Regions from separate parts of the Pleomorphomonas sp. PLEO genome, predicted to be linked through region 2. Evidence: predicted binding sites of a transcription regulator. Region 2 holds the regulator's gene; the other holds the start of a gene.
What was found. The regulator LexA, encoded in region 2, represses DNA repair genes until DNA is damaged. The targets are predictions, from matches to a motif close to TGTTCNNNNTGTGTTCNG.
Positions count from the first base shown of each region.

Region 1: the regulator LexA is predicted to act here: its motif matches at 2,304-2,321, upstream of AB6N07_RS04250 (helicase-related protein).

Region 1 is NZ_CP166625.1:958,362-963,098, reverse strand. It holds gene AB6N07_RS04250 (helicase-related protein) at 1-2,200, opposite strand, end outside; gene AB6N07_RS04245 (DUF3108 domain-containing protein) at 2,814-3,671, opposite strand; gene rpmB (50S ribosomal protein L28) at 4,098-4,394, shown strand; gene AB6N07_RS04235 (queuosine precursor transporter) at 4,566-4,737, shown strand, end outside.
Region 2 is NZ_CP166625.1:3,211,820-3,216,556, forward strand. It holds gene queA (tRNA preQ1(34) S-adenosylmethionine ribosyltransferase-isomerase QueA) at 235-1,323, shown strand; gene lexA (transcriptional repressor LexA) at 1,432-2,145, opposite strand; gene AB6N07_RS14865 (response regulator transcription factor) at 2,429-3,085, shown strand; gene AB6N07_RS14870 (sensor histidine kinase) at 3,090-4,463, shown strand; gene AB6N07_RS14875 (MtnX-like HAD-IB family phosphatase) at 4,556-4,737, shown strand, end outside.

The DNA.
Region 1 (4,737 bases), 2.3 Mb from region 2:
GATCGACCTTGATCGAGGTGCGGCCGGAGGCAGAGAGCTGCGGCAGCTCGGCAAGGCCCGCCATGTCCAGCGAGCCGTGCTTCAACGCCCAGAGCTGGGCCACCAGGGCGGCCGGCGCCGGCTTCAGGAGCGCCGGCACATAAATGTGGTAGGCACCGAAGCGGACGCCATACTTGCGCATGACGGCGCGCTGCGTCTGATCGAGCGCCTTGACGTCGTCGGCTATGTCATGCCGCTCGACGGTGCCGAGCGCTTCGACCATGCGGAAGGAAACGCCACGCGCGATACCTTCGAGATCGGCGGCGGTGCGCAGATCGAACAGCGGCTTCAGGAGCGTCTGAATGTGGGCGCCGACCCAGAGGTCGAGCCTATCCTGGGCTTTCTCACGGGCGGCACCGGCAAGCTGCTCGTCGGCGAGCAGCATCACGCGCGGCGTCAGCGTATCGTCACCGGCCACCAATCGCCCCACAGGCTCGCCGAGCCAGCGCAGGCTGCCATCGGTGGACAGCACGATTTCCTCGTTCGGCGCTTTGGAGATTTTCTCCGCGCGCTTGTCGAACTCTCCGGACAGCGCCTGTTGGGCGGCCGCTTTCAGCGCTTTGGCTTCGGAGCCATCGCCGCCAACACCCGGATCGGGCACGAAGCGGAAGCCGTGCAGCTCACCGACCGCCTGCCCTTCGACGAGCACGCCGCCGGTACCGGTGATTTCAGCTTCGAGCATGGTGTTCTCTCTCAATCTCTTCAACAATACCGATGTCCGGCGATCCACGAAACGCTGGGTCAACCGTTCATGCAACGCATCCGACAGCCGATCCTCGATGGCGCGCGTCTTCTCCCGCCAATGGCCGGGCGCAAACAGCCAGTCCGGCCGATTGGCGACAAAGGTCCAGGTCCTGATGTCCGCCAGACGCCGCGACAACGTATCGATATCGCCATCCGTCCTGTCAGACAACCCGACCTGCCGTGCAAACCAATCGTCTGGAATCACGCCTTTTGCAATGAGGAATCGATAGAGTGCGACGATGAGATCACCGTGCTGCGCCGGTGATATCTTGCGGAAGTCGGGAAGTTGGCACACGTCCCAAAGAAGCGCCACCCGTTCGCGACCATACGCCGCCGCCGCCACATCCTCTGCCCGAAGAGCGAAGTCGAGCGCTCGCTGATCATCGGATGGCAGCGCCCGGGTCAATCCCTCTACCCCAGGCAGCTTCTCGAGTGAGGCCCGGAGCGCGTCGACCGACGAAAAATCGAGGTCGCCGTTACGCCACTGAAAGATGCCCACCGGTTCGAAGTCATGCCCCTCGATGGCCGTGACGGTGTCGTCGTCGAACGGCATGACCCGGCCTGTGACGCCAAAGGTACCATCGTTGAGATAGCGACCGGCCCGACCGGCGATCTGACCGAGTTCGGCGGACGTCAGGCCGCGATACTGATAGCCGTCGAACTTGCGCGCCTGAGCGAAGGCGACATGATCGACATCGAGGTTGAGCCCCATGCCGACGGCGTCGGTCGCCACCAGAAAGTCGACCTCGCCATTCTGAAAGAGAGCCACCTGCGCGTTGCGGGTACGGGGGGAAAGCGCGCCCATCACCACGGCCGCGCCGCCGCGCTGGCGACGGATTAGCTCGGCGACGGCATAAACCTCGTCGGCGGAAAAGGCGACGATGGCCGAACGTGGCGGCAAGCGGGTGATCTTCTTGGCCCCGGTGTAGGCGAGATGGCTGAGACGCGGTCGCGAGGTAACGGCAACGCCCGGCAACAGGCGCTCGATCAGCGGCCGCGCCGTCGCGGAGCCGAGCAGCATGGTTTCCTGCCGCCCACGCACGTTCAGCAGCCGGTCGGTGAACACGTGCCCCCGCTCTATGTCACCGGCGAGTTGCACCTCATCGATAGCGACGAAAGCCACGTCCAGGTCGCGAGGCATTGCCTCCACCGTCGCCACCCAGTAGCGGGCGTCGCGCGGCACGATCTTCTCCTCGCCGGTCACCAATGCCACCGCGCTCGCGCCGACGCGGGCGACGATCCGGCCATAGACCTCGCGCGCCAGCAGGCGCAGCGGCAGGCCAATGGCGCCGGAGCCGTGGCTCAGCATCTTTTCAATGGCGAGATGAGTCTTGCCGGTGTTGGTCGGCCCCAGAACCGCCGTTACCGCCCGGGCACGGGCGATCGAAGACAGAGGGGCCGCTCGGACAATGTTCATGAGGTCCCGTTCGGTTGAGCGATGACGCCGTGACCTTCCTATACGAAAAAGCCCGCCTGAGAGGCCAGAGAAAACCGGCAGAAGCATGGCGACAGCCGCCAAAAGGAATCAAACGAGAACAGATGCGGGGCGAATCGCAATTTCAAAGAGATTCTGCATTCGTTCCCTACAAGATATGGATGCAGACAGAGTCTTCGCCTCGCTATCTTGAATCCGAAGACTCCACAGAGAGAGTCGTTCGATTCGCCACTAGAATCGATGTCAAGAGCAGATCGACAGCAAGACTCTAAACCAGAATCATGGTTAACCAATTATACTGAGACGCAAAAGTAGAGGACTGGCGGCGTTAACACTTTCAACAGAGCGGGAACGAACACGGGCCGAATCGCCGACACGGCAATGTTCTTGTTTCGCCCCACCCATATCTGCCATCACCCGCGCCTCAGCGCACAAGATGTCGCCCGAGCGGCGTACTTATCGCCTGCGTCGGTCACTGAAGAATTAACAACTATGTCCCGAATTGGCACAAAACGACCAGGAAACTCGGATGTGGTGGTAATAAAAAAGGCGCCCTGAAGAGCGCCTCTTTCGATCGATATCGTGATGGCCACACTCAGTTGGAGGCCTGCTCCACCTTGCCCAGCTTGGCGTTCTCGCCGAACTGGGTTGCGACCACTAGGAGCAGTCCGCGCATTGTCTGGACCGAGATCTTGCTCGGCACCATGACCCGTCCCTCGGCCATCGGCACGAACCAAACATCAAGGTTCTGGTTGTCACGCATATATTCGGTGGACTTGGTGCCCTCGCGGTGGCCGGCCACCGGCACCCAGCGCGCCGAGCAGTGCACCGCGTCCCCCTTGTATCCGGGAATATCGACGGGATCGGTACTGGTGTAGCTGAGCTGGATATCATAGCGCGTCCAGCCATCGAACACCGGCAGCGTACGATCGCAGACGTCTTTGCCATCGGCCTTGTCATCACGCATCATCGGCAGGATTGCCGCCGACAGCGGGTCGACCACGCGGCGCTTGGCCGCCGCCGTCACCGGCACACGGTCATCGTATTCGACGAGTTCGGGTATGGCCTTGAGACTACGGACATTGCCTCCGCCCAGCGCCATCGATACCTGCGTCACCGTGTCGCCACGGCTCATCAGGTCATAAGTGGATGGCACCAGCGAACGGCCCACGTAGCCCTTGGCGTCGACAAAGCTCTCTTCGGAACTGACGATGCGGGCGAGACCGGCGGTCGAAATGTGCAGCTTGGCCGCGTAGGCACCTCGGTCCACCTTGATCGACAGCGATCCCTTGGCAATGCCGATCCCCATGAAGGATGCGGCGTAGAGAGCTTGTACCTCGCCCTCACGCGCCACCGCCGCCCCGGATGGCGGCACGGCGGACAGCGTGGCGACAAAGACCGCCGCGGCCATGGCGCCTTTCGCACGACGCGGCAAAGTTTCGACACGAGCCACCACGGAACCTCCGTTTGCAGACGGCGAACCGTCTCACCCTCGGCCGCCATCTGCGACCGAAACAACGCCTTGAAGATCATCCGACGGGCGACGCCACCGCCAGCGAGAGACTGCCGACCGGTCGGCCGACCACCGTCTTTCGGATGATCGGCTGTCATGGTAACTGGATGGTTAACGCGGCGAAAGCCTCGATGTTCCTGTGGCGAGAAATCTATAGGCGGCGCTGACGACGCTTCCATCCGGCCAAACGGCATTTTTGCCGGCTTCCGCTCGCTTCCGGGGTTGACGGGGCCGATGCCGACCGACTATAGGAACGCGACTTGAACGGCGCCGTCGGCATGACGCAAGCGGCGCCTTGGCTTATTTCATCGCGAGGAGCGGCCGCAAGGCCTCGATCCCGCGCTAACAGAAAAAGAGGGTATCCCGATGGCCCGGCGCTGCGAACTTACCGGCAAGGCCGTTCTGACGGGTAATAACGTCAGCCACGCCAACAACAGGACCAAGCGGCGCTTTCTGCCGAATCTCCTGGCTGTGACGCTCCTGTCCGACACGCTCGGTCAGTCGGTGCGCCTGCGCATCTCCGCCAACGCCCTGCGTTCGGTCGAGCATCGCGGCGGCCTTGATGCCTTTCTTGCCAAGGCGAGCGACGACGAACTGTCGACGCGCGCTCGGCTGATCAAGAAGCAGATCGCCAAGAAGGCCGCCGAGGTCGTTGCCGCCTGATTTTTCGGGCACAACCGCCTTCCAGAATTGAGCCGCGATGCCGGAAACGGTGTCGCGGCTTTATTTATGTGAACCTTCAGTGGTACACATCGCATGAAATTCCAGTCCGCTGGCTGGGTTTCATTTCATAGCTCCAAAAGCCTGGTCTGTACTGCCGGAGAACTTCTGGAAATGTTTGATAGACGCCTCACCCCTTCGGTGTTGGCGATGGTTGCTACCGTCGTCGCATCCAATATCCTCGTACAATACCCCTTCACGCCCTTCGGACTGGGTGATCTCCTCACCTGGGGCGCCTTTAGCTACCCCTTCGCCTTCCTGGTAACCGACCTCACCAACCGCTGGT
Region 2 (4,737 bases):
GGAGGTCGGCCTTTTTAGCCGGTTATCCTTGCGGTTCTGCGTCGCGGAATAGACGGCTCAGCATTTTTGCCGATCAACCGGACCGGAGCGTTCTTCGTAGCGGGTCGGATGATCCGTCCGGCGTCGGCGATTTGAGGCCCTCGGTACCAAGGCATTCCCTTCTATGGACATGTTGAGGCGCCGCCGCTGGCGTTGGCCGTTGCCTTTCACGCTCGGTCATGTCTATGCAGAAGAATGCAAGTTTCAGTCTTCGATTTCGAATTGCCACCCGAGCGTATCGCCCTGCGTCCCGCCGTTCCGCGCGACGCGTCCCGCCTGTTGGTGGTGAAGCCCGGCCAAGCCTTGGAGGACAGACACGCCAGCGATCTCGCCGACCTTCTGTCACCGGGAGACGCGCTGGTGTTCAACGACACCAAGGTGATCCCCGCCCAGCTTGAAGGGCGGCGAGATCGCCATGGCGCCGAGCCAGTTCGCTTCTCGGCAACGCTGCATATGCGCGAGGCCCCGGATCGTTGGCGTGCCTTCGTCAAGGGAGCTCGCAAGCTGCGCGCCGGCGACCGCGTGGTGTTTTCCGGCATTGATCCGGCAGCCGATCCCCTTGGCGCTGTCGTGGCGGAGAAAGGCGAGGATGGCGAGATCACGCTGACCTTCGATCGTGCCGGGCCGGACCTCGATGTAGCGCTCATGACGGTCGGTCACATTCCGCTGCCGCCGTATATCGCCGCGCGTCGGGCAGAGGATGAGCACGACCGAGCCGACTACCAGACTGTCTACGCCCGGGAAAATGGCGCGGTCGCCGCGCCGACCGCCGGGCTTCATTTCACGCCGGAGCTCTTCGATCGCCTTGATGGGCGCGGTATCGGCCGGCATTTCGTGACGCTGCATGTCGGCGCCGGTACCTTTCTGCCAATGAAGGTGGACGATACCGAAGACCACAAGATGCATTCCGAGATTGGTCATGTCTCGTCAGAAACCGCCGAGGCGCTAAATGCAGTACGGGCACGCGGGGGCAGGGTGGTCGCCGTCGGCACGACGTCGTTGCGTCTCTTGGAAAGCGCTGCCGGCGAAGATGGCCTCGTTCGACCGTTCGCGGGGGCGACCGACATCTTCATAACGCCCGGCTACCGCTTTCGCGCCGTCGACCTGTTGATGACCAATTTTCATCTGCCCAAGTCGACGCTGTTCATGCTGGTATCGGCCTTCTCCGGTCTCGATACCATGCATGCCGCCTACGCACATGCGATCGCCAGCGGCTACCGCTTCTACTCCTATGGCGATACGTCGCTGCTTTTCCCGTCGGCGAAAAGTCGATTGGCGCAATAGGTCTAACGGTCCTACGGCGCCCAGGTACGCGCCCTCCGCGGGGATGAAAGACAAGCACAGCTTCCCGGGAACCGTCAGCCCGCGTTTCAAGCCGCTTTGAAAAGTGGATTAATAGCGGCGCATCAGCGCCACGAGGCGGCCCTGGATGCGGACCCGGTCAGGGCCGAAGATGCGCGTCTCATAGGCCGGATTGGCGGCCTCAAGGGCGACCGACGCGCCCTTGCGCCGCAGACGCTTCAGCGTCGCTTCCTCATCATCCACCAGCGCCACGATAATATCGCCGGAATCGGCGGTGTCGGACTTCTTGATGACGACGGTGTCGCCATCAAGAATGCCGGCTTCAATCATCGAGTCGCCGCGCACTTCGAGGGCGTAATGCTCTCCACCGGCAATGAGGTCGATCGGCACGTGCAAGATGTGTGACTGGGTCTGGATGGCGGCGATCGGCACACCGGCGGCAATCCGCCCCATGACCGGAACCGGCACGGTGTCGCGGCTATCCAGCGACGGCGCGGCGGCACTTGCCGACGAAGGCTTGCGACCACCGTCGCCTTCGATGACCGCCGGCGCGAAGCCCTTGCGAGCCCGGCCGATGCCCGGCTGCATGGTTTCCGGCAGCTTGATCACTTCCAGTGCGCGTGCCCGATTGGGCAGGCGGCGAATGAAGCCGCGCTCTTCCAGCGCGGTAATCAGACGATGAATGCCGGACTTGGACTTGAGATCCAGCGCATCCTTCATTTCGTCGAAGGACGGCGGCACGCCCGATTCCTTGAGACGCTCATGAATGAACATCAGGAGTTCGAGCTGTTTGCGCGTGAGCATCGTCTGGTCCCCGCTGGTCGGCCGGCGTCGGTTGCGCCGTAGCGCGATTCGGTACAAATCACGAACAGAGTTAACATGTTCCGTGTGTGTTCCGCAATGGGGATTGCCTCCGTAAGGGGGGCTGCGACCGAAAACGCCCCATCCGCCAGTAAGCCCGCTGGACGATCCGGCTGTGGCCGCATAACCTTATCGCGAAAGCCTCCAGCAGGTCAGAGTGGGCAGTGCCATCCAGAGTTGGCAAATGCAATACTGCTCCGACAGCCGTGTGGTGAGAGGTGACAAGCTGCGTATTCTTCTTGTCGAAGACGACCATATTCTCGGCCCGTCGCTTAAGCGCGCGCTCGAAAAGCATGCGTATGGCGTCGACTGGTTCAGCGATGGGGAATCCGGCTTGGCGGCGTGCGAGGACAACGAATATGCCATGGCTGTTCTCGATGTGAACCTCCCGAAGATGAGCGGTTTCGACATCGTGCGCGCCTTGCGCGCCAAGGCCAATCAAACGCCGGTTCTGTTCCTGACCGCGCTCGACAGCGTCAAGCACCGCGTCGAGGGGCTCGACGGTGGCGCGGACGATTATCTCGTCAAGCCGTTTGACCTCGATGAACTCCTGGCCCGCATTCGCGCGCTTACCCGGCGGAGGGAGGGGCGGGCTGTGACACTCCTTGTCTCGGGCGATGTTGAACTTGATCCGGCGGCGCTTGTCGCTCGCCGTGGCGGGGAGACGCTGCATTTGCCGGCCAAGGAGTTCCATCTTCTGCGCCTCCTGATGGAGCGCGCTGGCCGTTACGTCACCAAAACCGACATCGAGTATGCTCTCTACGACGCGGAATCGACAACCGAGAGCAACACGATCGAGGTTACTGTCTATAATCTCCGGCGCAAGCTCGGTTCGTCGTTTATCAAGTCGATCCGGGGCGTTGGCTATATGGTTGAGCGGTGATGTCGTGACGCTCAGCCAGCGCCTGTTCTGGCGCATCCTCCCCACACTGATGGCCACCATCCTGATCGTCGGCGCTCTGGCGTATCGCAGCGCCACGCGTGAAATCGAAAACATCTACGACGCCGAGCTTATCAACGACGCCAATACGCTTTGGATCCTTCTCAAGGGGCACCTTGAGAAGAATGACTTTTCAGTGCCGGCGGAAGTGCCCGACATTGATTTTTCCATGGGTAACCAATTGGCACTCAACCAGGACGCGGACGATTACGCTGATGCGCACGCCTTCCGTTCCTGGAAAGCCGACGCGCTCGCCATGGTCAGCAGCAACGCTTTCCCGGCAAGTGTCCCGAAGTTCGGCGCGGGTTTTGCGGACTACACATTCGCCCGCGAAAAGTGGCGTGTTTATTCTCTGCCGATTGCGCAGACCGGGATCGTCGTCGAGGTTGCCGAAAAGATCGCACTGAGAAAAGGCCTCGTCGGCAATATCCTTCTGGACATAGCCCTGCCGCTTCTGGTGCTGGTGCCGGCGATCGCGTTTTTGACCTGGCTGGTGATCAATAACGGGCTCAGCCATATTCGAGGGCTGGTGAGACAAATTCGTTCGCGAACGCCTGACGATCTGTCGACGTTGGCCATAAACAACATGCCGAGCGATCTCCTACCGCTTGTCCGGTCTCTCAACCAATTCATGCAAAAGCTCGATACCTCGCTGACCTTGGAACGGCGTTTCGCCGACCTCGCCGCTCACCAGTTGCGGACGCCACAGGCCGGCATCAAGCTTCTGTTGCAAATGCTCGAGAAGGCGACGGACGAGGACGAGCGGCAGCAATTGATGAAAGATCTCGTGGCCAGCAACGAGCGGGCCATGCATCTGATCGCTCAGCTCCTGCATCTGGCGCGCGTGAGCCATCAGCCGCTCCGCCTGGAAGCGATCAATCTCTATGAGGTCGCCGCTGCTTCGCTTGCCGATGTTGGCGCCATTCTTGGCAACCGCGGTTTTGAAGTTGAGCTTGCCGGAAGTGAAGTTGCCTCCGTGAACGCCGATCGGCTCCTCTTGCGACTGCTGATCGACAATCTCGTCGATAACGCCATCAAGTATTCACCCGATGGCGGCGAGATCCGCGTTGAAATCGCGCCGGCTGGCGCCTATTGGCGGCTTGTCATCGACGACCGTGGTCCCGGTATCCCTGAGGACCAGAGGAAAGCGGTATTTCTCCAGTTTCATCGGGTGTCGGCCAGTGATCGTGACGGCGCGGGGCTCGGGTTGGCCATTGTTGCCGAGATTGCCAAGCGCCTCGGCATTCAGGTTGGTTTATCCACGCCGACTTGGGGGTATGGCTTGCGGGTCGAACTGATCATGCCGGCGGTCGCCGCGTGACGGTGATAGCCTTCAGTTTGGCTTCATCCTCCCCTCAGGCAGGCCTCATCGAGGGGGCGTAGACGGGTCTCAGATAAGTCTGGGACCATGACATGCTAGCCTTCTGCGATTTTGACGGCACCATTGCGACTGAGGACGTTACCGATCTCGTTCTCGGCCGCTTCGCCCTTCCTGCGTGGCGAGACATCGAGGCGCGCTGGGAAGCGGGTACGATCAACTCGGCGGAGTGCATGCGGGAACAGGTCCGCCTGATCCGTGCCGAACGAGACGAGAT